3 regions of the Neobacillus sp. NRS-1170 genome follow, and region 2 is predicted to be linked to each of the others. Evidence: riboswitches for the same ligand, from Rfam matches in the RefSeq annotation. Region 2 holds a riboswitch; each other region holds the start of a gene.

Region 1 (10,389 bases), on a different contig from region 2:
GTTGGTCAATATCTTGAACAAGGCTATGATGTTATTAATTTAGGACAAGGAAATCCTGACCAGCCTACACCCGGGCATATTGTTGCGAAGCTTCAGGAAGCAGCAGCCAATCCCATCAACCATAAATATTCGCCCTTCCAAGGACATCAATATTTAAAACAGGCTGCCGCAGAATATTATTTGAGAGAATATGGAGTTACCCTTAATCCCGATAAAGAAGTCGCCATTCTTTTTGGTGGCAAAGCTGGCCTGGTAGAAACACCTCAGTGTTTGTTAAACCCTGGTGATACCATTCTGGTCCCAGATCCAGGCTATCCCGATTATTGGTCTGGTGTTGCCCTTGCCCAAGCTGAAATGGCGATGATGCCATTAAGAGAGAGTAATCATTTCTTACCAGATTATGAGGAACTGTCATCGGAAATATTATCTCGTGCTAAATTAATGTTCCTCAATTATCCTAATAATCCGACAGGAGCAACTGCTACGGCTGAATTTTTTGAGGACACAGTTAAGCTTGCCAGTAAAAATGATATTTGCGTTGTCCATGACTTTGCCTATGGGGCAATAGGTTTTGACGGAAAAAAACCAATCAGCTTTCTGCAGGTGGAAGGAGCAAAAGATGTGGGTATCGAAATTTATACACTTTCCAAAACCTATAATATGGCCGGCTGGCGAGTAGGGTTTGCTGTAGGAAATGAAAGTGTTATTTCGGCCATCGAGCTTTTGCAGGATCATCTATATGTAAGTTTATTTGGTGCTGTCCAGGAGGCTGCAGCTGAAGCCTTAACTGCATCACAAGATTGTGTAAAGGAATTAAATCAGCTTTATGAGAGAAGAAGGAATGTCCTAATTGACGGATTGCGATCACTAGGCTGGGATGTTACCGCACCTAAAGGCTCCTTTTTTGCATGGTTAAAGGTCCCCAATGGACTAACATCAGAGGAATTCGCTAACATTCTTCTAGAACAGGCACATATTATGGTTGCTCCAGGTATTGGCTTCGGTCAATATGGAGAAGGTTTTGTCCGTGTTGGACTATTATCAACGGAGGAGCGGCTAAGGGAAGCTGTCAGAAGAATTAGTTGTTTAGAAATTTTTGAAAAATAGGTTGACATTTTATTTCTTTCTTGGGATAATCCAAACTAAAGTTAACCAATGTGAAAATAATGAATATTACGAATCGTTTTCTTATCAAGAGCAGGCGGAGGGACTAGCCCAATGAAGCCCGGCAACCGACTTAAATCATTTTTAAGCACGGTGCTAATTCTTGCAGCGAGCAGCTGATAGATGAGAAGATGTTAGTTTGGTAACCGCTAACCTCTTCTTTTCGAAGAGGTTTTTTATGTTTTTACGAAAGGAAGTGTAATAATGTCCGAATTAATCGCTAAATATTTACTGCATGATGAAAAAAATCCAGACAAAAAGGCAGAGGAAATTGCTCTAGGACTGACAGTGGGTTCATGGACAAATTTGCCCGAACTCGAACAAAACCAATTACGAAAGCATAAGGGAAGGGTCGTTTCCATCGAGGGAATTCACTCGGAAAAAGAAAATCAATCCTTGATTCGTATTGCCTATCCGACACTTAATTTTTCAAATGATATACCGGCGATTTTAACAACTGTTTTTGGAAAACTTTCTTTGGATGGAAAAATAAAATTACTGGATTTAGAGTTTGCCGAAAATATAAAGCGTTTATTCCCAGGACCGAAATTTGGGATTGAGGGGATTAGATCGAAATTAAACGTATATGATAGACCGCTATTAATGAGCATCTTTAAAGGAGTTCTTGGTAAAGATCTTTCTTTTTTAGCCGAACAGCTTAGGCAGCAGGCACTTGGTGGTGTCGATTTTGTTAAAGATGACGAAATTCTTTTTGAAAATACACTAACACCATTTGAAAAAAGAATCGCTGCAGGGAAAGAGGTGTTAAAAGAGGTCTATGATGAGACGGGCCAAAAAACGCTTTACGCTGTTAATCTGACAGGCAGAACTTCTCAGTTAAGGGATAAAGCAAGGAAGGCAGCAGAACTTGGAGCAGACCTTTTACTTTTTAATGTGTTTTCATATGGGCTCGATGTTCTTCAAGAATTAAGAGAGGACGATGAAATAGGTCTTCCGCTTATGGCCCATCCAGCAGTCAGCGGGGCTTTAACATCGTCTCTTGAATATGGATTATCCCATTCCTTGCTGCTTGGTAAGCTGCTAAGGTATGCGGGTGCAGATTTATCACTATTTCCATCTCCATATGGAACTGTAGCATTGGAAAAAAAATCTGCGCTCGCGATTGCCAGCGAATTAACGCAAGAGGATACCTTCATAAGGGCATTCCCGGTTCCTTCCGCTGGAATCCACCCAGGACTCGTTCCATTATTAATTCGTGACTTTGGTATCGATTCAGTCATTAACGCAGGCGGCGGCGTCCATGGTCATCCAGATGGTGCACGTGGCGGAGGCTTAGCATTCCGTCAGGCAATCGAAACAAACCTCCAAGGGAAACTGTTAGCCCAAGGAGCTGAACAGTTCCCAGAACTCAAAAAGGCATTGCAGTTATGGGGGAATGCCGAGGTGACAGTGTAAATGGCCATGCCAGTCATTTATTGTGATTTTGATGGGACGATAACGGAAAGTGATAATATCATTGCCATCATGGAAAAATTTGCACCTCCAGGATGGGAGGAAATAAAAAATCAGATTCTATCCCGTCAATTTTCAATTTGCAAAGGTGTAGGTAAGTTATTTTCTCTGTTACCAAGTGATAGAAAAGATGAAATAACAAAATTTGCGATTGAAAATGCGAAAATTCGTGCAGGTTTTAAAGAGTTTGTTGCATTTGCACATGAGGAAGGAATTCCCCTCTATATTGTAAGTGGTGGAATCGACTTCTTTATTTATCCAATTCTAGCTGATTATGGGCCATTTACAGGAGTATATTGCAACAAATCTGATTTTTCTGAAGAAGGAATTCAGATTCTTTGGCCGCATACTTGTGATCCTTTATGTAAAAATGATTGCGGCTGCTGTAAACCGAGCATCATTCGTCATTTGAATCATAAAAATAGCTTTAGGATTGTCATCGGAGACTCCGTAACGGATCTTGAAGCTGCAAAGCATGCCGATTTTGTATTGGCAAGAGATTTGTTACAGGAGAAATGCCTAGAGTGGGGGATAAACCACCGGGAATTTCATACGTTCTTTGATTGTATTGAGGAGATAAAAAAAAGAATTGAGGTGGGTGAAATATCATGCTAAAGGAAAGATGGAATGAATTAGCTGATGTAAAGGATGAATTAGCTGAGCGGGATTGGTTTATGGGGACAAGTGGAAACCTGGCAATTAAGGTTAGTGATCACCCGCTTCGATTTTTGGTAACAGCAAGTGGGAAAGATAAGCGCAAGCGGACAGACGAGGATTTCTTACTCGTTGACGAATTTGGCCATGCAGTAGAAGAAAACCATTTAAAGCCTTCCGCGGAAACCTTGCTTCATGTTGAGATATACCGTAAGACTAATGCAGGCTGCAGTCTCCATGTCCATACGATTGATAATAATGTCATTTCAGAAGTATATGGTGACAATGGCGAAGTAACCTTAAAAGGGCAAGAACTGATAAAGGCTTTTGATAAATGGGAAGAGGATGCTGTCCTGAAAATACCGATTATTCGGAATTATGCCCATATCCCAATGCTTGCAAATGAATTTTCCGAACATGTTTCCGGCGATACTGGCGCCGTCTTAATCCGAAACCATGGCATTACAGTTTGGGGAAGAAACGCTTTTGAAGCTAAGAAAATACTTGAAGCCTCCGAATTCTTATTTCGCTATCAATTACGCTTGCTAGAACATAAACCATATCAATTATTTAAAGTCGTTTAATATTTAGCAGTGTTAAAGGTTCCTGTTGATTTTTTACCCAGTTGATTGGAGCGGAAATCAACAGACTAGTTTAACACTGCCAATATTTTAAAGGGGAGAGATGAAAAATGGCATATATTACATTTCAAAACAAACTGGACCAACTTCGCGAACATGAGGAGGTCTCAAGCTTTCTTGCGTCTCAGGAAGTAATTTATGAAAATTGGGATATTAGCAAACTTCCTTCATCACTAGTGGAAAAGTATTTATTAAGTGATGAAGAAAAAGAAGAAATTTTAAATACCTTTGTAGGAGAAATTGCTGATATTTCCACGAGAAGAGGCTATAAAGCTCAGGATGTCATCTCCTTATCAGAACATACACCTAATCTTGATGTATTGTTGACAAACTTTAAGAACGAGCACCATCATACAGATGATGAAGTCCGCTTCATTGTTAGCGGGCATGGTGTTTTTGTCATCCAAGGAAAAGATGGTGAGTTTTTTGAAGTCCATTTGAATCCAGGAGACTTGATTTCAGTTCCTGAAAATACAAGACATTATTTTACTTTAGAGGCAGATCGTAAAGTAGTCGCGGTGCGTATCTTTGTGACAACTGAAGGCTGGGTGCCAATTTATGAAAAAATAAAAGTAAATAAATAATGTTAAAAAACTGGCTGCAGCGAGCCAGTTTTTTTATGAAATAAAATAGGAATTATATACTAAAAAATATCTTGATAAAATAATGAAAACCCTTTCAATATTAAACAAATAGAAAATGTTAGAAAAATAGGAAAAAAGGTACTTTGATTTTTTTGAATAAACTGAATCATTTCCTGGTCGTTTGTGGAGTAAATTGTCGAAAAAAGGAGAAATCAATCGAGAATCATGTCGAATATCAAGATAAATAGATTGTTTTGTCTACTTTTGCGAATGTATTTACTTTTATAAAAATTCTTGTCATAATTCTTCAAGTAGTCTACTTTTTTAGCAGTTTACAGTAATAATGTAAGAGGCAGGGGGATAACATTGTACAAGTATAGTAATAATCAATCCGACATGATTGAGGAAATCAAAGCAAAAAGGGAATTAATGATAAATAGTGCCAATACACAGGGCTTTACTAGTGAAGAAACGATAAAATACAGCCAGGAACTAGATGAATTGATCAATGAGTACCAAAAAATCATGGGAAAAACTCCACGGCCAAATGAAGAGGTTAAATTTGCCTTTCAACAAATGATCATGATTTGGCCAAGAGTATTAGTATAAAGAATATATTATACAACATAGCTCTTGCGGAAAATGATAAACCCTATAGGACAAGCCTTTAACAACAGAAGTCAATAAATATCATAAAAAGGAAGCAACAATTTCAATTGCACCTGTTAAGGTTGCTAGAAGGAAGGCCTTCAGTTTACTAATTCGCTGATTGATTAAAAATAATGCGGCAAGAAGGCCTTCGGGCGCATTTTGTGCGCCAATTGCCAACAATTAATTTCCCGGTATCTCCTTCCTAAAGAGGCGCAGCTAAAGCCCTTGATAATCCTTCAGATTTATTATGAAGTATAAAGCAGAAAGAACGCTGCCAAAAAAAACTTCAAACATAAAATCCTCCTAACAAAAATCCCATAAAAAAGAAACCATTTATTTCTACAATATTAGACGGTTAATGTGATTTTTATCATTGTCTATATCTCAATATTTCTTATAGTTAAATTAGTACTATTTTGTAATAAACACTTTCATCATGACTCTCTACACACATTACTGCATCTATAAGTCTTCATCTGCTTTTGTTATTACTCCCTAGAAAACTGTCCAAATGACTTTAAAATTTAGTTTAAACATGTAGGAAAAAAAGAAAACTATCAAACTTGGGTAATATGCTTCTATTTCGATACATATATCGTTAATAAAAGCATTTTAAATAACCAAAGAAGGCAAACGCTTTCAACATTCTTAGACTATATGGAGGAGGGAAAGTCCTACATGCACATTGTCGTATGTGTCAAACAAGTACCCGATACAAAAATCATTAAAATTAATCCAAAAACAAACACACTCGACCGGCGCAGTGCCCCGGCAATCTTAAACCCTTACGATGCACATGCGGTTCAAGAAGCTGTGAAAATTAAGGAAATAACAGGCGGTTCGATTTCAGTGTTATCAATGGGGCCGCCGCAAGCAACTGCAGTGATTAAAAAGAGTATTGAAATAGGTGCAGATAGAGGGTATTTAATTACTGACCGTGCCTTTGCAGGAGCAGATACTCTAGCAACCAGTTACGCCTTATCAAAAGCATTAGAAAGAATCAACAAGGATCACCCTGTAGATATGATTATTTGTGGCAAACATGCCATCGATGGTGATACAGGACAAGTTGGGCCCGGGATTGCCAGAAGAATGGATATCCCGCCTGTAACAAATGTTATCGAAGTTACGGAAGTTAATCAGAAGGAAAAAACGGTTTTGATAAAACGGAAACTGACAAACGGTTATGAATTAATTCAGTCGCAGCTTCCTTGCCTGTTAACTATTGAAAAGGAAATTAATGATATCGAATATTCGCCAATGCCTAACATGATTGAAGCCGCTAGGTATGAGCCAACTATTTGGGCAGTTAGCGACCTAGAAAATGTTGACCTGGCACAGCTGGGACTGAAGGGTTCTCCAACAATCGTTGGAAAAATGTTTACACCCCCACGACCTGAAGGTGGAAAAAAACTTGAAGGTTCTTCTGATGACCAAGTTAGCCAGCTCATGGAAGTATTAATGGAGAAAAAAGACCTGTTTACATTACAACCATCCAAATAACAAAGACTAAATCTTTTTGCCGCAGGGAGGGGTTTACATGAATCTGGACGATTATCGTGGTGTCTGGGTATTTATCGAACAAAATGACGGAAAAATTGAAGGTGTATCACTTGAACTGCTTGGTGCCGGGCGAAAGCTTGCTGATAAATTGCAAGTTCCATTGGCGGGATTCTTGCTTGGCCATGAAGTTAAGCCTTTAGCCCAAGAGGTTATAGCTTACGGCGCAGATACCGTGTATCTTATTGATCATCCAGTCTTAAAACATTACCGAACAGAGTCATATATGAAGGGTGTTATGCACTTAGCTAAAAAATATAAGCCTGAAATCATCCTATATGGAGCGACACCAAACGGTAAAGACTTAGCAAGCGCGGTGGCAACTGACTTAAGCACCGGATTAACCGCAGATACTACCATGCTGGATGTAGATATAGATAGCAGATTACTAGAAGCAAGCCGACCTGCGTTCGGCGGTAATATTATGGCAACCATTCTTTGTAAAAAGCACCGCCCACAAATGGCAACAGTGAGACCAAAGGTCATGAAGGCATTAGAGCCAGAAGCAAGCAGGCTTGGTAAAATTATCGAAGAGAAAATTACCGTAGAAGAAGAAATTAGGACAAAAGTCCTTCAAATTGTGAATGATGTAACAAAAAAAGCCAATTTAGCCGATGCACACGTAATCGTTTGCGGCGGAAAAGGAATGGGGGATCTGCAAAATTTCCAGCTCATTCATGAATTGGCTGACACGATAGGTGCAAGTGTTGGGGGTACACGTGACGTGGTCGAAGCCGGATGGCTAAGGCACGAACAGCAGGTTGGTCAAACAGGGGAAACGGTTACACCGAAAATTTATTTTGCAATCGGAATATCAGGGGCCATTCAGCATGTGGTTGGTATGAAAAATTCTGAGTTCATCATTGCCATTAATAAGGATCCGAATGCACCGATATTTGATGTCGCAACCTATGGGATTGTTGGGGACGCAATGGAAATTGTCCCTAAACTAATCGCACAATTTAAGAAGCTTAAAGCGGAAAAAGGCGGTGAAATGGTCTATGTCTGAAAAATTTGATGTTATCGTTGTCGGCGCAGGCCCAGCGGGTACTTCTTGTGCCTATACTTGTGCAAAAAGCGGCTTAAACGTATTGCTTATTGAAAGAGGGGAATACCCTGGAGCTAAAAACGTCATGGGCGGTGTATTATATCGTAAGCAAATGGAAGAGCTCATCCCTGAATTTTGGAAGGAAGCTCCACTTGAAAGACCTGTAATAGAACAGCGTTTTTGGATGATGGATAAGGAATCTGTTGTTTCCTTTGGCTATAAAGGTCTTGAATGGGCAGTAGAGCCATATAATAACTTTACCGTACTTCGGGCACAGTTTGACCAATGGTTTGCTGGGAAAGCTGTTGAAGCAGGTGCACTGCTTATCAACGAAACCGTTGTAACCGAATGTATAGTTGAAAATGGTAAGGTGATTGGAGTTCGCACCGACCGTCCGAATGGTGAGGTCTACGCAGATGTCGTTGTCCTTGCGGATGGTGTAAACTCGCTGCTATCCAAACAGTTGGGGTTCCATAAAGAATTCCGTCCCGATGAAGTAGCTTTAACAGTCATGGAAGTTATTAATCTGCCAAAAGAAAAAATTAATGACCGATTTAATTTAGAAGATAATCAAGGCTGTACGATTGAAATATTTGGTGACTCCACTAAGGGGAACCTTGGAACTGCATTCCTTTATACCAATAAGGATAGCTTAAATATCGGAGTAGGAACGACCCTATCTAGTATGATTAATGCGAAAATGAAGCCATATGAGCTGCTTGATTACCTGAAAAATCACCCAATGGTAAAACCGTTGATTACCGGCGGTGAATCAGCCGAATATCTTGCCCATCTCATTCCTGAAGGAGGCTATCGTTCTGTACCAAAGGTGGCAGGTAATGGTGTTATTGTTGTAGGTGATGCAGCACAGCTTGTCAATGCCATTCATCGTGAAGGTTCGAACATGGCGATGCATTCAGGATTATTAGCAGCAGAATCCATTATCGAGGCTAAACATCGGGGAGACTTTTCTGAAGCCAGTTTAAATCTCTATCGTGAGAAGCTTTATGATAGTTTTATTATTAAAGATTTAGAGAAATATAAAGATGCTGCCCACACATTTGAAAAATATCCACAATACTTCAAAGAGTATGTACCAATGATGAACAAAGCAATGAGCAAATTCTTTACTGTAGATGGAACACCAAAACGCGATAAACAGAAACAAATCATGAAGAGTGTGACATCAGAAAGAGGAACGCTTCGGGTAATTCAAGATATTTATCGAGCTTGGAAGGCGGTGAAATAATGTCAACTAAAAATATCGAAGAAAAACAGTATCTTCTCCGTTTTAAGTGTGACACGAAATCTCATTTGACCGTACTTGATCATGATATTTGCATGACGAAATGTCCTGACAAAATTTGTACCGTCTTTTGTCCTGCCGAGGTATACAAATGGGAAGGGACCAGGATGCAAGTGGGCTATGAAGGCTGCCATGAGTGCGGTAGCTGCCGTATCGGATGTCCATACCAGAACATTAAATGGGAATATCCGAAGGGCGGACACGGTATTGTCTTCCGTTTAGCCTAATAAAAAAGTGCTGTATGCAAACATTGCAAACAGCACTTTTTTATTTTGAAAGATATAGAAAAACACTATATGTATGTTATTTCACAAGTAGGGATAAAAAGAAGGTGAAGCTTAAGGAAGAAATTTATGAGGATTAGCTGATTTTCTCTAATATCGTGGAGGAGGTAAGTTCATCTTTTTTGCCAGAACTTATTAATGAGCTGGCAAAAGCTATTGCAGAGTCTATAGACTCCATGTTTGCAGAACAATAATATGGCGTTTTCCAATTGAAATCCCCTTCGCAGTCAGCAGGATAAACACTCACTTTCCAATGATAATATATCTTTGGCTGTGCCAGCTGCACTCCTTCTACTGCAATGAGCCAGTGAGTTGAGGGGGAAATAGGGCAATGAGCTTCCGTATCCTTTAGGGAGCTAAGGTCATTCAAACCAATCGGGATTAATGCCTTTTCGTAAAAATCGTGATAATTTGGCGTTTTCATGGGATTTTGCCCTCCTTTGTCTTTCTTAACTATATTATATGAAACTATTAACGATTTTTGAGTGATAAATGTTAAAATTTTTAAAAAATATAAAACGTTTTCATAAATTCGACAAAAAAATGACGGATCAACCTGGAAAATTATTAGATGTGACCTTAGTCACTACATAAACGGTTATTTCTTTTTATACTTAAGGCAATAAATTGGTTAGAGGTGAAAAAGATTATGAGTGGATGTATGAGTGCTTTCGGAGGAATGCCGCAGGCTGAATTAAGTGAAGGACTTAAACAATTAAAGGGTGAACATCCCCCATTATTAGCACAATTAGAGGGATTATTTACTTTAACACAAAAAATTGATCAAGAAATAGAGCTTGAAAAGAATTTTAATGAATTAATTACGAAAGTAAAGGAATTTAAAGCAGCATTAGATCCTCATTCAGAACGGGAAGAAGGAATTCTTTTTCCAATGATGGGTGTTTATATTGGTACAACATCCGGTCCAATTGCGGTCATGGAATATGAGCATGATCAGGCGAAAGCAAATATCAAAGCATTTCTTGAAAAATCGTTAAACGTGCCGTCATCATCTTCAGAAATG
Region 2 (8,650 bases):
AGGAGGCGTCGGCGCCCTGGCAGTCGCTAGCGGGATGGCTGCCATCACACTCGCAATCCTAAATATTGCCGAAGCAGGCGATGAAATTGTTGCAGCTTCCAATCTCTATGGCGGAACCTATAATTTATTTGCGGTTACTCTCCCTAAATACGGGATTAAAGTAAAATTCGTAGATGCAGATAATCCGGAAAACTTCCGCACGGCTATTACCCAAAAAACAAAAGCAGTCTTTGCTGAAACAATTGGTAATCCAAGCTTGCGAGTTCTTGATATTGAAAAAATTGCCGAGATTGCTCACGAGGCCGGAGTCCCATTAATTGTTGACAATACCTTTGCAACACCTTACCTTTGCAGACCAATTGAACATGGTGCAGATATTGTGGTACACTCCGCAACCAAGTGGCTCCTAGGGAATGGCACCACGACAGGCGGCATCATTGTTGATGGCGGCAAGTTTGATTGGAATTCGTCTAAATTCCCTGGCTTTACTACTCCAGATGCAAGCTATCATGATCTTATCTATGCAGAGGCACTAGGGGCCGCAGCATATATTATCAAAGCGCGAGTCCAGCTCCTTCGTGACCTTGGACCAGCCTTAAGTCCACAAAATGCTTTCTTGTTTACACTTGGTCTTGAAACACTGCATGTTCGCATGAAAGAGCATATCGCCAATACAAACCAAGTCGTTGAATATTTATTAAATCACCCTTCCGTAGAGTGGGTTTCCTATCCAGGGCATACAACACATCCTGATCACGACTTAGCAAAAAAATATTTGCCAAAAGGTGCAGGATCTATGGTTATTTTCGGAATTAAGGGTGGAAAAGCAGCAGGAGCGAAGCTTATTGATTCCCTTTCTTTATGGGCTCATGTTGCCAATGTTGGGGATGCAAAAAGCTTAATCATTCATCCGGCTAGTACTACTCATCAGCAGTTAGATTCTGAAGGCCTTAAGGCAGCAGGAGTATCAGAAGATTTAATCCGCCTATCAATTGGTATCGAGAACGTCGAGGATTTGATTGAAGATCTAGAATCCGCGATTGAGTCTGCAACAGGCTTAACTTCGTTAAAAGCAAATGTTTAATATTTCCTAAATTCTTTTTTTAAAAAATTTCATTGACACTCCTTTTTATCCGTGGTACGATAATTTTCGTAAAATAATTACTTAAATAATTTAACGTGTTAATTGAATATATAGGATGCTCTTATCAAGAGAGGTGGAGGGATGTGCCCGATGAAACCCGGCAACCGTCAATTTATTGAAATGGTGCCAATTCACACAAAGCGTTTGCTTTGGGAGATGGGAGAAAGGTTATATTAATAATGCCTTTCTGCCTGTGCAGAAGGGCTTTTTATTTTCCTAAAATAGGAATATTTCTACCAATCAATCAAACCCTATAATCAAGTAATAGGTTGTAATTTCAGAATTTTAAGTAAACAGGATAAAAAGTAGGTGAAACGAATCTATGATCTCGATAAAAAATGTCCGAAAAATCTATCCATCGAAACAGGGGCAGCTAAAAGCCGTCGATGAAGTCAACCTGGAAATTAAAGAAGGAGAAATTTTCGGAGTAATTGGATATAGCGGTGCTGGGAAAAGTACTTTAATACGTATGCTCAACGGACTTGAGCTGCCGACCGATGGAAGCGTAACGGTAGCCGGTCGTGTTATCTCAAAAATTAAGGGCAGCGAACTTCGAAAGGCACGCCAGGAAATCAGCATGATATTCCAACATTTTAACCTTCTTTGGTCAAGGACAGTCAGCGAAAACATTGCTTTTCCATTAGAAATAGCTGGAGTGCCAAGCTCACAAAGACAAAAAAGAGTTAATGAGCTCATTAAGCTCGTTGGCCTTGAAGGCAGAGAAAATGCTTATCCTTCACAGCTGAGCGGCGGGCAAAAGCAGCGGGTCGGAATTGCCAGGGCACTCGCGAATAACCCAAAGGTTTTGCTATGTGATGAAGCAACCTCCGCGCTCGATCCGCAAACAACGGATTCAATCTTGGAATTATTAGTTGATATTAATAAACGGCTTGGCTTAACCATTGTATTGATTACACATGAGATGCATGTCATTCGAAAAATCTGCCACCGTGTTGCGGTAATGGAAAGCGGAAAAGTGGTTGAGCTTGGTTCAGTACTCGATGTATTTAAAAACCCTCAGCAGCCGATTACAAAACGATTCGTCCAACAGGTGACAGAGCCGGAAGAAACAAAGGATACTGCAGAGCATTTGCTTGAACGCTATCAATCCGGTCTGATTGTCCAACTAACCTTCATTGGGGAATCTGCTGAGCAGCCGGTCATCACTAATTTAATTAGAAATAACAATATTACGGTAAATATCCTGCAGGGGAAAATATCACAAACGCAAAGTGGTTCATATGGTACGCTTTTCATCCATATCGATGGGGACGAAAAAGAAGTCATGAATGCAGTTGACTTTATCCGTTCTCAGCAGGTAGGAGTGGAGGTGGTAGCAAATGATTAAGGAGTATTTTCCAAATGTAGATTGGCTTATTCTGTGGCAAGAAACAAAAAATACCCTATATATGACGGGGATTTCGGTGCTTGCAACCTTTATTTTAGGGACCTTGCTTGGATTAATATTATTTCTTACTTCTAATGGAAACTTATGGGGAAATAAACCGATTAACGCTGTATTCAGTACAATCGTGAATATTTTCCGTTCCATACCGTTTATAATCTTAATCGTGTTATTAATTCCGTTAACTACGATATTGGTTGGATCAATGATTGGCGTTAATGCTGCATTGCCTTCATTAATAATTGGTGCTGCGCCGTTTTATGCGCGGATGGTGGAAATTGGACTCAGGGAGATTGATAAAGGAGTCATTGAAGCAGCCAGATCAATGGGGGCAACAACTGGTACGATTATCTGGAAGGTGCTTCTTCCGGAATCAATGCCGGCACTCATTTCAGGGATTACCGTTACAGCTATTGCCCTTGTCAGTTACACGGCGATGGCAGGAGCGATTGGGGCAGGCGGATTAGGAAGTCTCGCTTACAACTATGGGTACCAGCGAAACCAAAATGATGTCACCTTTATGGCAACAGTCGTCATTTTACTTATTGTGTTTGTGATTCAATTTATTGGTGATTTCATCACTTCAAAATTAGATAAAAGATAAAAAGGAGAGGTTAAAATGAAAAAATGGTTAACAGTACTTTTAGCACTAACACTTGCACTTGCGCTGGTAGCTTGCGGTAAATCTGAAGAAAAATCAGAAGGTACTACTGAAAAGGGCAGCAAAACAACAACATTAGTTGTCGGGGCATCTACTGTTCCCCACGCTGAAATTCTTGAAAAAGCAGCACCGCTTTTAAAAGAAAAAGGGATTAATTTAAAAATTACAACCTTCACTGACTATGTTTTACCAAACAAAGCTCTTGCTTCAAAAGAACTTGATGCTAACTATTTCCAGCACATTCCTTACTTAGAGTCTCAAAATAAAGAGTTTGGATATAATTTTGTCAATGCTGGCGGAATCCATATCGAGCCAATTGGTGTTTATTCTAAGAAATACAAAAAACTAAGCGACCTTCCAAAAGGTGCCCACCTGATCATGAGCAACTCTGTAGCAGACCACGGCCGTCTCCTTTCATTGCTTGAAAAAGAAGGTCTAATCAAGCTTAAAGATGGCATTGATAAAACAAAAGCTGAATTGAAAGACGTTGTTGAAAATCCTAAGGATTTAAAATTTGATGCAAACTATGAAGCAAAATTATTACCACAAATCTATAACAATGGCGAAGGCGATGCAGTTCTAATCAACTCAAACTATGCGATTGATGCGGGCTTAAACCCAGTTAAAGATTCCATTGCGATTGAAGATAAAGAATCACCATATGTAAACGTAATTGCAGTTCGTAAAGGTGATGAAAACAAGCCAGCAATCAAAGCACTTGTTGAAGTACTTCATTCAAAAGAAATCCAAGACTTTATCCTTGAAAAATACAAAGGTGCAGTTGTACCGGTATCTGAATAATTACTATGAAAAAGCAGGCGATGTGAGCCTGCTTTTTCATATAAATAGGTAGAAACTGAGGATACATGAATCAACCTAAATGGGTAAAAATACAAAAGACTTTATACTTGAATCGACTTGGCAATTATTAAAAAAATGAGGTATTATTTTAATCGAGTGTTTTTACATAATTGGATAGTTATCTGAATTTTTTAAAAACAACTCTTTTCATTCTCATTTAGGACAGCCTCAATGAAAATAGCTGCTTGGTTTTTACTGTTTAAGAGTTGCTAATACATTTCATTTGTTATAAGATTGGAATGAGAATAAAATGAGAATAGAGTTATAGATCTCCTTTGATCTACAAGATACAAAACATTCTTTTCGGAGGTATTAATATGGCTGGATCAACTTTAACTATCAAGGATTTACACGTAGAAATTGATGGGAAAGAAATCTTAAAGGGTGTAAACCTTGAAATAAAAGGTGGAGAAATTCACGCAATTATGGGTCCTAACGGAACAGGTAAATCCACTTTATCTTCCGCAATCATGGGGCATCCAAAATATGAAGTAACAAGCGGCAGCATCACATTAGATGGTCAAAACGTTCTGGAAATGGAAGTTGATGAGCGTGCTCGCGCAGGTCTTTTCCTTGCAATGCAATATCCAAGTGAAATCAACGGCGTAACAAATGCCGATTTTTTACGTTCAGCCCTAAATAGCCGTTTAGGTGAAGGCAATGAGATTTCTTTAATGAAGTTTATTCGCAAAATGGATAAGCAAATGGAATTCTTAGAAATGGATTTAGATATGGCACAGCGTTACTTAAATGAAGGCTTCTCCGGCGGTGAGAAAAAGCGTAACGAAATCCTGCAATTGATGATGCTGGAACCAAAAATTGCGATTTTAGATGAAATTGACTCTGGTCTTGATATTGACGCTCTAAAGGTTGTTTCAAAGGGTGTTAATGAAATGCGCGGCGAAGACTTTGGCTGCTTAATTATTACTCACTATCAACGTCTTTTAAACTATATCACTCCTGACCATGTGCATATTATGATGCAAGGCCGTATTGTGAAATCAGGCGGCGCAGAGCTGGCACAACGCTTAGAAGCAGAAGGATATGACTGGATCAAGAAAGAGCTCGGCATTGAAGATGAAACAGTTGGGCAAGAAGCGTAAGCAGTTAGGAGGATTACAATGACAACAGAAACAAAATTACCATTTGATAAAGGGTTTGTGAGTTCTTTTTCAAAAGAGACGGGCGAACCTGCCTGGTTTGCAGAGCTTCGTCTAAAGGCATTAGAACATTTCGAAGAATTACCAATGCCTCGCCCTGACAAAACGAAAATTGATAAATGGAACTTCACACAATTTAATCAGCATGTTGTAAAAAGTGCTGCTTACAATTCACTAGCTGAACTTCCAGAGGAAGTAAAAGCATTAGTTGAAGAGAATAAGAACTTATACATTCAACGAAATCAAACTCCTGGCTTTTTATCTTTATCAGAAGATCTAAAAGCAAAGGGTGTTATTTTTACCGATATTTTTACCGCTGCAAAGAATCATGGCGACATATTGAAAAAGTACTATATGACTCAGGCTATTAACGCTGATGAGCACCGTTTAACGGCCCTTCACGCTGCGCTTGTGAATGGGGGAGCTTTCTTATACGTTCCTAAAAATGTTGAAATCTCTGAACCAATTCAAGCGGTGTTTGTACAGGATGATGCCCAAGCGAATCTATTCAATCATGTGATTGTCGTGGCGGATGACAACAGCTCCGTAACGTACGTTGAAAACTATATTTCAACGATGGAAGAAACGAATACACTAGCCAATATTCTAACTGAAGTCATTGCCAATAGTAATGCGAAGGTCCAATATGGTGCGGTTGATTACCTGGCAAAAGGAATCACTACCTACGTGAACCGCCGCGGTGTTGCTGGCAGAGATGCTCGGATTGAATGGGCACTAGGTTTAATGAATGAAGGCAATACGATTTCCGAAAATACAACAAACCTTCTTGGTGACGGCGCATATGCCGACACGAAAACAGTTGTGGTTGGACGCGGAGAGCAAACACAAAACTTTACTACAAAGGTCGTCCACTTTGGTAAACATACAGAAGGTTATATCTTAAAGCACGGCGTAATGAAGGATAGTGCTTCTTCCATTTTCAACGGAATCGGCAAAATTGAACATGGCGCTTCTAAATCAAATGCAGAGCAGGAATCACGCGTATTGATGCTTAGCGAAAAAGCACGCGGCGATGCCAACCCAATTCTCCTCATTGATGAGGACGATGTAACTGCAGGACATGCAGCGTCAGTTGGCCGTGTTGACAAAATCCAGCTCTATTATTTGATGAGCCGTGGAATTCCGAAAAAAGAAGCTGAACGCTTAGTTATTCATGGCTTCCTTGCTCCAGTTGTAAACCAGCTTCCGATTGAAGGAGTAAAGAAACAGCTAACTGAAGTGATTGAAAGGAAAGTACGCTAATGAATATCGGGGAAATTCGCAAACAGTTTCCAATCTTAGATCAAGAGGTTAACGGCAAGCCTTTAGTATATTTGGATAGTTCAGCAACTTCCCAAAAGCCCCTAAAGGTTATTGAAACCGTTGAAAAATATTATCGTGAAATCAATTCCAATGTCCACCGCGGTGTGCATACACTAGGAACAAGAGCTACTGATGCTTACGAAGGTGCCCGTGAAAAAGTTCGTAAGTTCATCAATGCCAAGTCGATTCAAGAAGTTATTTTTACAAGAGGCACAACTACTTCCATCAACACAGTTGCTGCAAGCTATGCGGCGGCGAACCTGATGGAAGGCGACGAAATCGTTATTACCTATATGGAGCATCATAGTAATATCATTCCTTGGCAGCAGGTTGCCAGACGAACAGGTGCCCAATTGAAGTATATTCCACTTCAAGAGGATGGAACGATTTCACTCGAGGATGTACGAGCAACAGTAACACCGAATACGAAAGTTGTTTCGGTGATGCAGGTTTCTAACGTTCTTGGTGTCATCAATCCAGTCAAAGAAATCGCCCAAATTGCCCATGAAAATGGAGCGATTATGGTAGTGGATGGTGCGCAAAGTGCCCCGCATATGAAAATTGATGTTCAAGATTTAGATTGTGATTTCTTTGCTTTTTCAGGACACAAAATGTGCGGTCCGACCGGCATTGGTGTTCTTTATGGGAAAAAACATTTGCTTGAAAAAATGGAACCAATCGAGTTTGGCGGCGAAATGATTGATTTCGTTCAATTATACGAATCAACATGGAAAGAACTACCGTGGAAGTTCGAAGGCGGTACACCGATTATTGCAGGTGCTGTCGGTCTAGGTGCTGCTATCGACTTTTTAAATGAAGTGGGATTAGACAATATTGCCGAGCATGAACATAAGCTTGCAGCCTATGCTTTAGAAAAAATGTCAACGGTTGAAGGCATGACCATTTATGGCCCGCTTGATCCGGCAAAGCGTGCAGGACTTGTAACGTTTAATCTAGCAGACGTTCACCCGCACGATGTTGCGACAGTTCTAGATGCGGAGGGAATCGCAGTCCGCGCCGGACATCATTGTGCCCAGCCGCTGATGAGATGGTTAAAAGCTTCTGCAACCGCTCGTGCAAGCTTCTATTTATATAATACCGAAGAAGATATTGATAAACTTGTTGAAGGGCTTGTCAAAACAAAGGAGTATTTCAGCGATGTCTTCTAATAATTTAGATACACTGTACCGTCAAGTTATTATGGATCATTATAAAAATCCTCGCAATCGCGGGGTTTTGGAAGATGGCAGCCATACGATAGATATGAACAACCCAACTTGCGGCGACCGCATTCGCTTAACCCTTAAGGTGGTAGATGGGATCGTGGTTGACGCAAAACAGGAAGGGGAAGGCTGCTCGATTTCCATGTCATCCGCTTCAATGATGACGCAGGCTATTAAAGGTAAAACAATCGAAGAAGCGTTAAAGCTGGCGCAGATTTTTTCCGATATGATGCAGGGAAAAGATTACGATGATGACGATATCGATTTAGGCGATATCGAGGCACTTCAAGGTGTTTGCAAATTTCCAGCCCGAATTAAGTGTGCCACACTTGCTTGGAAGGCAATGGAAAAGAGTTTAAAGGAAGAGGAACAACAATAGAACGGCAGGGGTTTGAAAGCCCCTCTCGTTTATGAATGGAGGACACGATAATGGCAAAAAAAATGCCTGAAATCGGTGATTATAAATATGGTTTTGCCGATAAAGACGTTTCCATATTCCGATCAAAGCGTGGATTGACAAAGGAAATTGTTGAAGAGATTTCAAAGCTTAAGAGCGAGCCGCAATGGATGTTGGATTTCCGTTTGAAATCACTTGAGCATTTTTACAATATGCCAATGCCGCAATGGGGCGGAGATTTGGCTTCTTTAAATTTCGATGAAATTACGTATTACGTAAAACCATCTGAGAAGTCAGAGAAGTCATGGGACGAAGTACCTGAAGAAATTAAAGCAACTTTTGATAAATTAGGTATTCCTGAAGCTGAGCAAAAGTATCTTGCTGGGGTATCTGCACAATATGAATCAGAGGTTGTTTACCATAACATGAAGGAAGACCTTGAAGCACTAGGAATCGTTTTTAAAGATACAGATTCC
Region 3 (10,389 bases), on a different contig from region 2:
TATTTTTTTATTTTGAAATGTTAGGTTCATAAAGTACCACCACTCTTTAATATAAGTTTTTTGATAGATTCGATATCTTCAAAATTCTCAGGAACTATATCAGTTCCATTTATTGATATGTGAAAAGATTCATCCAGCATTGAAACAAGCGTAATGATATCCAGTGAATCTAGGAACCCATTTTGAATAAAGTTGCTTGAATTTTGAAAGTTAAATTCAGGTCTTATCTCTTCTAACATTCTTAAAACCTTTTCCATGTTAATCTCCTTTTATAAATAAGAAACCAATGTTTCCCATAAAATATGTCTTATTACATTCAGACACTTTGACAAAGTAATCATTAACTGCTTTTAGATTACCTTTGTTCAATAGGAAATCCTTTGTTCATGTAAATCTCTTTCAATAAAACCCGATCAATTTTTCCATTTGGATTTAAGGGCAAATGATCTAATTGGATGATGGTGGTTGGTATCATATATTTAGGTACCAAATTCATCAATTGTCTTCTAATATCAGAAACAGCTAAATTATTTTCTGATTCATATACTAAAACAATTCCCTTTTTTTCATGATCATATAGAACACATGCATTAAAAATGGAGTCCAGGCTTATAGCTGCCATTTCTATTTCCCCAAGTTCAATCCTGTAACCCATATGTTTAATTTGTGTATCTTTTCTACCAACATATATGATTTCTTCAAATTCATTTATATAGACTAAATCACCGGTTTTATAAATTTTTTCCTGATAGTTGCTGTTTAAGGGGTTTTGGATAAAGCTTGCATTCGTTTTTGCCGGATCATTCCAGTAGCCCAAAGCTAAAGAACTACCTTTTACACATAACTCACCAATTTCATTAACCCCAGCCTCTTTGTTATCATCATTTATAATAATGATATTACTGTTACGGCACGGCTTGCCTATTGGTAATGGATCATTATCATCAAAGTCGCGATCAACTATATAATATGTGCAATCAACAGTAATTTCAGTGGGGCCATATAAATTAGCAAATAGGGCACTAGGTAAATTTCTTCTCCAATAATTAAGCTGCTTAGTAGGCATTACTTCTCCGGCAAATAGAATTTTGGTTAAGCCGAAATTCGACATTTGACTTAAAATATCAAAATTTGCTATATTTATTAAGATAGAAGGAACCCAAAATATGAAGTTAATATTTAGTTCGTTAATGTAATCCATTAATTTTATAGGAAATGCAAAGTACTGTTCCGGAATGATTACTAAAGTACAACCGGCAGCCATAGAAAGATAAATATCCAGAGTTGAGTTATCAAAGTAAAAAGGTGCCTGATTACCAATAATCGTTTTGTCGTCTATATTAAAAGTTTTCTTTGCCCATTCAATATAATCGATAACACCTCTATGTGAAATGACAACCCCTTTTGGAACTCCCGTTGACCCAGAGGTATAAATTGTGTAAATCGGATCTGTATCGATCATATTAAATGAAATATGCTCTTCAAAAGACAGTGCAAAATTATCCGGTTCTTCATCTATATCCTCAACTTGTACAAGTAGATGTTCAGCTACACCATATGAAAGTAAAATACTTCTATAATGTTTATTTGTAACTATTATTGATGGATTAAGATTAGTTAATATTGCATTTATTCTTGTTTCAGGGGATTTCACATCCATAGGTACATAAAAGTTCCCGCTGTTGAGCGTACCCATAAAGGAAACAATGGCATCCAATCCTTTTGGCAAAAAAATTGCAATTGGTAGATTACGACTTTTTGTTTTTGTTTGTATAATAAATCCTAACCATTTTGATTTTATTTCTAATTCATGAAACGTGATACTTCTTTCCCCATCAATGATTGCTGGCTTATTAGGATATTTTATTGCCGTCTCTTTTAAATATTCTAGTGCATTGATTTTCAAATTATATTTCTCCTCTTAAAAATTATTCTTTTTCTTTGCGAATAATCCTAAACCCTTAAAGAAGCCAAAACAATTTATCTCTGATATCAAAAGCCAATTTGCACCTTTTGAAAGTGTACTTATGGGGCGAAATAATACCAAAATTTTGGTGAAGAGAAATAAAAATATAATTAATGGTACATGTTCGTTTTAAACTTTTAAACCGTCTTCCACTAAATCAATTATGTCTCCAACTTTTTGACAGTTTCTAAGGGATTCTGGGTCTATACTTTTTTCAAACTCCTCTTTAATAAGTGAAAAAATCTCCAATCTGCCCAAGGAATCCCAGCCATCCAATTCATCTAAAACAGTATCAATTGTTAATACATTTTCCTCCTCATATAAAGCTTCAGCGATTTTTTGAATAAATTCCTCTATTTTCATTTTGATCTCCCTTTCTAAATTTAAATTCTTAAATAACCTTAACCGCTGGATTGCCAAATACTGTTGTATTTTCTTTTACCTTACGTGTTACTACACTTCCTGCACCTACTATTGCATTGTTTTGAATATGAATACTTGGCAAAACGGCTGCACTTCCGCCAAGAAAAACAGAGTCTTCTATACTAACGTTTCCCATTACATTACAATGGTCACAAATAGTGCAGCCACTGCCTACTTTTGCATCATGTCCTATAATTGAGAAGCTCATTAATGTAACAAAATCACCAATAGTACTGTTGTTAGAAACAATTGAATAAGGAGCTAATATAACACCTGTCCCTAAAACAGCATTTTCTGCAACTACTGCTGTAGGATGAATTAAATTTGTAAATTTAGCACCTTTTTGTAAAAGTTGATTACAAATACGAAGTTTATCCTTTGGGTTCCCAATCGCACATACTAAATAATCCTCTTTTTGAGGTTCAAATTCCTCAATTGAGGATACGACCTTATTATCAATACTTAATCCATTAAGAGCATCTGGGTTATCATCAATGAAAGCTATTTCCTCCCATAAGATATTCTCTTTTTGAATTTGCTCAGCCCAAAATAATACTTCGTTACCAAAACCTCCGGCACCAACGATCAATAATCTTTTCATACTTAAGATTTCTCCTTACAAAAAGTTTATTTGTTTTACTCTTTTTTTGATACAGTTAATCACTCTCATTTGTTCTTCAATTGTCATACTAGAACCGGATGGTAAACATATTCCCGTTTTAAAAAGCTTTTCGGAAACACTCTCATTCTTGTAATGCGGAAAGTACTTGCAATTACTGAATAGCGGCTGCATGTGGAGCGGCTTCCAAACATGTCTAGCCTCAATATTCTCCGAATCTAATGACGATAGTAATTCTTCGTTGGAAACACCGAGTCTATTTGCATCTATGGTTAATGCAGTTAACCACCGAGTCGAAAAAGTTCCGTCCAATTCCGGCATAAACGAAACTCCGGGAAGTTGGGCTAATTCATTTTGATAAGTTTCAAAGATTTTCCTTCTGGCATCGACTCTTTCTCCTAATACCTCTAACTGACTTCTGCCGATTCCAGCCAAAATATTGCTCATGCGATAGTTATACCCGATTTCACTATGCTGATAATGCAGAGCAGGATCCTTCGATTGAGTGGCTAAAAACCGAGCTTTACCAATTGCTTCAGAATTATTAGAAATAAGCATGCCTCCGCCCGATGTTGTAATAATTTTATTGCCATTAAACGAATAAATACCAAATTCTCCGAATGTACCGCTAACTTTACCTTTATATTTGGCACCAAGGGATTCTGCAGCATCCTCTATTATGGGAACACTGTATTGCTGACAAATGGAAACAAGCTCATCCACTTTGGCAGATTGTCCATAAAGATTTACGATGATGACGGCTTTTGGCAGTTTACCGGAAGCAACAGCATTCACAAATGCATCCTTCAGTGCTGATGGAGACATATTCCAGGTGGTCGGTTCTGAGTCAATAAATACTGGCTCTGCCCCCTGATATAAGATTGGATTGGCGGACGCTACAAAAGTAAGACTTGAGCAAAATACGGTATCTCCTTTTTGGACATCCAATAAAGAAAGTGCCAAATGAATCGCAGCGGTTCCTGAACTAACAGAAACAGCACTCTTGACACCAGTAAAACTGGCTATTCCCATTTCGAAAGCATCGACATTTGGACCTAGAGGTGCAACCCAGTTTGATGCGAATGCATCATTAATATATTTCTGTTCTCTTCCGCTCATATGGGGCGGGGAAAGAAAAATTCTCCTTTGCTTTGTTTTAACTACCAAATTATATGCCCCCAATCATCTTGCATTTCATACTTTTATTCCGGGTTCTTCCAGGAAGAAATAAATTCACATGAAAAAAATAATTCTAGTTAATTATCATTCCAGCTATCTGGGAATCTTCTAGAAATTTTTGCTCATCAATATACCCATCAGGATTATTTAATTGCCATCTCCAGGAATCAGTACATATGATTGTTATACCGAAATAGAAATTTGTGACTTACCCTCTTTTTGATTGGCAAGTTGAATAAGCCTTTCCTTAATTTCCTCTTTCTCAAGGCCTGAGAAGATAGTAAGAAATTCTTCTATTTCTTGTATATATAGTTTTGAGCTTTTGCCAATATAAATTTTCGAATAGATTTGTTTATTATGAACTTCATCGTTATTTAACAACTCCTCAAAAAGCTTCTCACCCGCACGTACCCCCGTATATTCAATTCCGATTTCTTCAACAGAATTTCCGGATAATTTAATTAGATTTCGTGCAAGGTCGACAATTTTTACTGGCTCTCCCATATCTAAAACAAATATTTCCCCTCCCTCAGCAAAAGCTCCTGCCTGAATCACAAGCCTTGAGGCTTCTGGGATCGTCATGAAATAACGAATCATTTCTGGATGCGTAACGGTAACCGGTCCGCCTTTTTCAATCTGCCTTTTGAATAAGGGAATGACGCTGCCTCTGCTCCCAAGCACATTGCCAAACCGAACTGCAACGAATTTCGTCTTACTTCCCTTACCAACGGACTGCACGACCATTTCAGCCAATCTTTTTGTTGCGCCCATTACACTTGTTGGATTGACTGCTTTGTCCGTTGAGATCATGACAAAGGTTTTGACGCCATTCCAGCTTGAAGCATTTGCAACATTCATTGTTCCAATAACATTATTTTTTACAGCTTCTTCAGGATTACGTTCCATCAAAGGTACATGTTTATGGGCCGCTGCATGGTAAACTACATCCGGTTGATGAGTACGCATCACCAAGTCTATTTTTTCTGCATCCTGGATATCAGCTATTTCAGTAATAAATTCAATGGATAAATCAGTATATACTTCCTTCAATTCCATCTCTATCTTATAAATACTGTTTTCACCATGTCCTAATAGAATCAACTTTTTGGGCCTGAACTGTACAATTTGGCGGCAAATTTCTGATCCTATTGAGCCTCCCGCCCCCGTCACCAACACTGTCTTATCTGTAAGGTAATATGAAATCTTTTCAATATCCAAATCGATAGGATCTCTGCCTAATAGATCCTCTACTTGAACATCACGGAACTGACTAACTGAAACCTTCCCCGTGACTATATCTTCAAGCATAGGGAGGATTTGCGTTTTAGCAGGTGTTTTAGCACATTCCTGAAAAATAATATTTAACTCTTTTCTGCCTAATGAAGGAATTGCAATAACAATATTATCAATGCGAAGTTCTTTAACAACCTGAACAATAGAGTTCACTCCACCGACAACAGGTATTCCTAAAATATCTAATTGCTGTTTGTAAAGATCATCATCAATAAACCCAACAGGAAAGAGATCCGCCCCTTGATTTTTAATGAGCTGCCGGGCCACCATTGTCCCTGCTGAACCCGCGCCAACAATTAAAGTCCGTTTTTTATTATGGTTATTATTAATAAGCGAATCACGGTACAGTCTCCAAAAAAAACGGGATCCACCAATTAAAAAAATATGAAGAAACCATGTGTTTACTAGTAGACGAAACTGTATTTCAAGAGTGAAAAACTTCTGAAGTAAAGCTGCCACAATAATAGATACAGTTACCACCTTAAATATAATTAGCAATTCTCCTATACTTGCATACTCCCAAGCTTTTTTATACAGTTTAAAATATAGCGAGAATAGATGATGGCTAACTAGGATAGTTACAGAAGTGACAATAATTGGAAAAGTAATGACATGTACAGTTGCATCTACCAAGAATCTGCTGAAAAAAATTGCGGTTAAGACAATACAGGAATCGACTAAAAAAAATAGAGACACTCTTTGGCGATAAGTCATACTTTCTCCCCTTTGAATAGAGTAATTAAAATTAAAGATTTTGATTATCCGTCTTCTTAAAGCAGGGATAATCAAAATCTTTAATCATTAATAATGGGCATCTAACCCACCCTCACATCACACTCCCGACGACAAAGCGCGTCTAAGGTATTTTGCAACCCACAGCATGACCGAGTGCCTTCATTGATAATGGTAAGAAGACATCACCTATTATTAATAGAACAACTTGTTTTTAATATAGAACAACGCGAATAAAAAAATTTTTACCTTTACCCTTTAATTTTTTGTCTCAAACTAAAAGTTAATTCTTTATAAAGAACATTATAATCTCTTTATAAAAAAAAGCAAATTAAAAAAAAATTGAAATTCGCTCATTTATCCATAATAAACAGCATATATCTATCAATTTTTTTCATTTTCTCATAAATATGTTCTTTAAACAGAACATATTATATAGTATACTATTTTTACCAATTAGTGATTAGTTGAATAATATTTTTCGTTTGAACGAACATATTAAACCTCTGTGCTTTGATAAATTTATCTTGAGAAACCTGCTAGATTCATAACATTTATACTGCATATAAAATACTATGGTAATGAGGAGAAACTTATGATTGGAGAGCGTATAAAGAAATTAAGAGAAGAAAAAAGATTTTCGATTACAGAACTGGCAGAGTTAGCAAATGTCTCTAAGTCTTATTTAAGCTATATTGAGCGTAATCTTAATAAAAACCCCTCTATTCATTTTTTAATGAAGCTGGCAAAGCCTTTAGATGTTTCCATGGAGTTTTTACTAACTGGAATGGATCAGTCTGCAAATCCTTCGAGTTCAAATGGGAAGGAACTACTGGACGAGGAGTGGCAATTAATTATTGAAAAAGCCATTAAAGATGGCATGAATAAAGATGATTTTAAAGAATATATAAACTTTATTAAATTTAAAAACTGGGAAAAAAGCAGATGAAAGCGCTTTAATCATTTAAATGGTTAAAAAACCAATTGACACAACATCCTTATTGTAGTAAATTTTATAAATAATCTAAATATTAATTTCTTATCAAGAGAGGTTGAGGGAATGGCCCTGCGACACCTCAGCAACCTTCAGTGGCTTGTCCATTGAAAAGGTGCTAAGTCCTGCAAATTATTTGCTAATTTGCGAGATAAGAAGAATGACAAAGTGATCGTCTAACAAAAGTCTTCTTCTTATAGAAGGCTTTTTTCTTTTTTTAACAGCCTTTAGCACCACAATGAATTAAAGTTCAAATTATATGATACTTATATTTTTTATAAAACAAGGAGTGTGCATTATGTACAAAATTGATACGAAATTAGCCCAAATTGGAAATCGAAGTGAGACTGCAACTGGAACCGTTAACCCGCCTGTTTATTTTTCAACTGCCTTTCGCCACGAGGGGATTGGGCAATCAACTGGTTTTGATTATATCAGAACCGGAAATCCAACACGCCAGCTTCTTGAAAAGACAATCGCTGATTTAGAAGGCGGTGTTCAAGGGTTTGCCTGCAGCTCTGGGATGGCCGCTATATTAACGATTCTTGCCTTATTTGAATCCGGTGATGAATGGCTTGTAAGCGAGGATTTATACGGTGGAACCTATCGTCTATTAGAAAAAGGCTACAAAAAATGGGGTTTGAACAGTCAATATGTCAATACGTGTTGTCCGGAAGAGATCGAAAAGAAAATTACTCCGCATACAAAGGCTATTTTCCTTGAGACTCCAACCAATCCGCTTATGCAGGAATCCGATATTGCTGAGGTATCCAAGATTGCCAAAAAGCACGGGATTCTCCTGATTGTTGACAATACCTTCTATACTCCTCTATTGCAGCAGCCGATTGCACTTGGCGCAGATATCGTTATCCACAGTGCAACGAAATATTTAGGCGGACACAATGATGTGCTTGCCGGACTTGTTGTCGCAAAAGGCAAAGAGCTTTGTGAAGCCTTGGCCTTCCATCATAATGGTGCGGGTGCTGTCTTAAGTCCATTTGATTCCTGGTTATTAATGCGCGGAATGAAGACTTTATCGCTTCGGATGAAACAGCATGAGAAGAATGCAAAGGCTGTGGTTGAATATCTTTCTAATCATGAAGGGGTAACAGATGTCCTCTATCCAGGAAGAGGCGGAATGGTTTCCTTCCGTGTTAAAGACGAATCGTGGGTTAATCCATTTTTACAAAATTTAAAACTGATTAGTTTTGCTGAAAGCTTAGGCGGCACAGAAAGCTTTATTACTTATCCAGCCACGCAAACCCATGCGGATATTCCAGAAGAAATTAGAATTCAGTCCGGTGTATGTAATCGTTTATTGCGTTTCTCGGTGGGAATTGAAGATGCAGAGGATATCATATTTGATCTTGAACAGGCATTAGCCAAAGTTAACGAAGGAGTGATTGTGTAATGGAATCTGAAGAATATTGTTTTGAAACGAAGCTTCTTCATAACCGGCATAAATTTGATCCCGCTACAGGAGCAGTAAGTGTACCGATTCAACATGCTTCCACCTTCCATCAATCTGATATCGACAGTTTCGGAAAATATGATTATGCTCGCAGTTTGAACCCGACTCGTGAAGCGCTCGAGGATGTGATTGCAGAGCTCGAAGGCGGAATCAAAGGCTTTGCCTTTTCTTCCGGAATGGCTGCGATTTCAACTGCATTTCTTCTTTTATCTTCTGGTGATCATGTTGTGATTACTGAAGATGTTTATGGCGGTACGTTCCGTATGGTTACAGAGGTGCTTACACGTTTTGGAATTGAACATACTTTTGTCGATATGACGGATTTGGATCAAGTGAAACAAGCCATTAAACCGAATACGAAGGCATTCTATGTGGAAACTCCATCGAATCCTTTATTGAAAGTAACGGACATACAGGCGATTAGTGTGCTTGCGAAAGAAATTAATGCTTTAACCTTTGTGGATAATACTTTTCTTACACCAGCATTACAAAAGCCTTTAGAGCTAGGTGCGGATGTTGTTCTCCATAGTGCGACCAAGTTTTTGTCCGGACATAGTGATGTTGTAGCCGGCCTTGCTGTGGTAAAGGACGAAAATTTGGCAAAGCGGCTATATTTCTTACAAAACTCCTTCGGTGCTGTTCTAGGAGTTCAAGATGCCTGGTTGGTGCTTAGAGGACTGAAGACGCTTCATGTCCGGTTGGAGCACTCCCAAAAATCCACATTAAAGATTGCCCAGTTTTTACAGGCTAATCCGCTTGTTAAAAAGGTTTATTATCCTGGTTTGGAAGACCACCCTGAATTTGAATTACAGAAGGCCCAGGCTGAGGGAGCAGGCGCTGTTTTATCGTTTGAGTTGGTTGATGAAGAAGCGGTCCGCTCCTTTGTTTCAAATGTAAAAATCCCTGTCTTTGCAGTTAGCCTTGGCGCAGTAGAATCCATTTTATCGTATCCAGCTAAAATGTCCCATGCTGCCATGCCGCAGCCAGAAAGAGAAAAGCGTGGAATCAAAAATAGTTTGCTGCGGCTATCTGTAGGATTAGAAAATCCTGACGACATAATAAAAGATTTTTCACAGGCCCTAGCGAAGCAGTACCAAAATGATTTGGTTTATTAACAAGGAGAAATGTATATGAGCTTTTTAGAAAAATTAAAAAATCAAATCTTAATAGCCGACGGGGCCATGGGTACATTATTGTATTCGTTCGGTAAGGATAGTTGTTTAGAGGAATTGAACCTTTCCCAGCCAGATCACATCCAAAATATTCATAGGGCTTATATTGATGCCGGCGCTGACGTTATTCAAACCAATACTTATGCCGCAAACTATTTAAAGCTGCAAAGGTATGGTTTAGAGGATTCTGTTAAAGAAATTAACAGTGCTGCAGTTTCTATTGCAAAAAAGGCAGCAGCCCAAAATAGTACTTACGTTCTTGGAACAATTGGTGGAAATCGAGGTGTTAAGCCAGATTCCATTACGTTAGAAGAATTAAAGCGCAGCTTTCGCGAGCAATTATATTGCCTCCTTCTTGAAGGTGTGGATGGATTATTGCTTGAAACCTTTTACGATTTTGAAGAACTTGAAACAGTTCTAACCATAGCCAGAAAGGAAACAAAGCTGCCGATTATTGCGCAGGTATCCCATCAAGAGCCTGGATTTTTACAGGACCGGACTCCTGTCAATGACGCTTTAAAAAGACTTGAAGCTCTTGGG

What was found. Region 2 has a riboswitch for S-adenosylmethionine ahead of ACIFOT_RS14255 (methionine ABC transporter ATP-binding protein). Riboswitches for the same ligand answer to the same signal wherever they lie in the genome.
Region 1: another riboswitch for S-adenosylmethionine. It lies ahead of mtnW (2,3-diketo-5-methylthiopentyl-1-phosphate enolase); the one in region 2 lies ahead of ACIFOT_RS14255 (methionine ABC transporter ATP-binding protein).
Region 3: another riboswitch for S-adenosylmethionine. It lies ahead of ACIFOT_RS13710 (methionine biosynthesis PLP-dependent protein); the one in region 2 lies ahead of ACIFOT_RS14255 (methionine ABC transporter ATP-binding protein).

The regions. Positions count from the first base shown of each region.
Region 1 is NZ_JBITPF010000066.1:161,108-171,496, reverse strand. It holds gene ACIFOT_RS24915 (pyridoxal phosphate-dependent aminotransferase) at 1-1,107, shown strand, start outside; SAM riboswitch class I at 1,186-1,294, shown strand; gene mtnW (2,3-diketo-5-methylthiopentyl-1-phosphate enolase) at 1,369-2,580, shown strand; gene ACIFOT_RS24905 (2-hydroxy-3-keto-5-methylthiopentenyl-1-phosphate phosphatase) at 2,581-3,252, shown strand; gene ACIFOT_RS24900 (methylthioribulose 1-phosphate dehydratase) at 3,246-3,875, shown strand; gene ACIFOT_RS24895 (1,2-dihydroxy-3-keto-5-methylthiopentene dioxygenase) at 3,983-4,516, shown strand; gene ACIFOT_RS24890 (Spo0E family sporulation regulatory protein-aspartic acid phosphatase) at 4,883-5,125, shown strand; partial or broken gene ACIFOT_RS24885 (ZIP family metal transporter) at 5,115-5,344, opposite strand; gene ACIFOT_RS24880 (electron transfer flavoprotein subunit beta/FixA family protein) at 5,846-6,670, shown strand; gene ACIFOT_RS24875 (electron transfer flavoprotein subunit alpha/FixB family protein) at 6,708-7,736, shown strand; gene ACIFOT_RS24870 (FAD-dependent oxidoreductase) at 7,729-9,024, shown strand; gene ACIFOT_RS24865 (ferredoxin family protein) at 9,024-9,308, shown strand; gene ACIFOT_RS24860 (hypothetical protein) at 9,442-9,789, opposite strand; gene ACIFOT_RS24855 (hemerythrin domain-containing protein) at 10,015-10,389, shown strand, end outside.
Region 2 is NZ_JBITPF010000030.1:38,336-46,985, reverse strand. It holds gene ACIFOT_RS14260 (O-acetylhomoserine aminocarboxypropyltransferase/cysteine synthase family protein) at 1-1,084, shown strand, start outside; SAM riboswitch class I at 1,203-1,307, shown strand; gene ACIFOT_RS14255 (methionine ABC transporter ATP-binding protein) at 1,467-2,492, shown strand; gene ACIFOT_RS14250 (methionine ABC transporter permease) at 2,485-3,153, shown strand; gene ACIFOT_RS14245 (MetQ/NlpA family ABC transporter substrate-binding protein) at 3,169-4,011, shown strand; gene sufC (Fe-S cluster assembly ATPase SufC) at 4,389-5,174, shown strand; gene sufD (Fe-S cluster assembly protein SufD) at 5,193-6,494, shown strand; gene ACIFOT_RS14230 (cysteine desulfurase) at 6,494-7,723, shown strand; gene sufU (Fe-S cluster assembly sulfur transfer protein SufU) at 7,713-8,156, shown strand; gene sufB (Fe-S cluster assembly protein SufB) at 8,207-8,650, shown strand, end outside.
Region 3 is NZ_JBITPF010000029.1:64,313-74,701, forward strand. It holds gene ACIFOT_RS13670 (3-oxoacyl-ACP synthase III family protein) at 1-30, opposite strand, end outside; gene ACIFOT_RS13675 (hypothetical protein) at 27-257, opposite strand; gene ACIFOT_RS13680 (amino acid adenylation domain-containing protein) at 356-1,906, opposite strand; gene ACIFOT_RS13685 (acyl carrier protein) at 2,096-2,329, opposite strand; gene ACIFOT_RS13690 (acetyltransferase) at 2,358-2,990, opposite strand; gene ACIFOT_RS13695 (aminotransferase class I/II-fold pyridoxal phosphate-dependent enzyme) at 3,006-4,127, opposite strand; gene ACIFOT_RS13700 (polysaccharide biosynthesis protein) at 4,371-6,194, opposite strand; gene ACIFOT_RS13705 (helix-turn-helix domain-containing protein) at 6,808-7,161, shown strand; SAM riboswitch class I at 7,249-7,364, shown strand; gene ACIFOT_RS13710 (methionine biosynthesis PLP-dependent protein) at 7,505-8,617, shown strand; gene metC (cystathionine beta-lyase) at 8,617-9,792, shown strand; gene ACIFOT_RS13720 (bifunctional homocysteine S-methyltransferase/methylenetetrahydrofolate reductase) at 9,808-10,389, shown strand, end outside.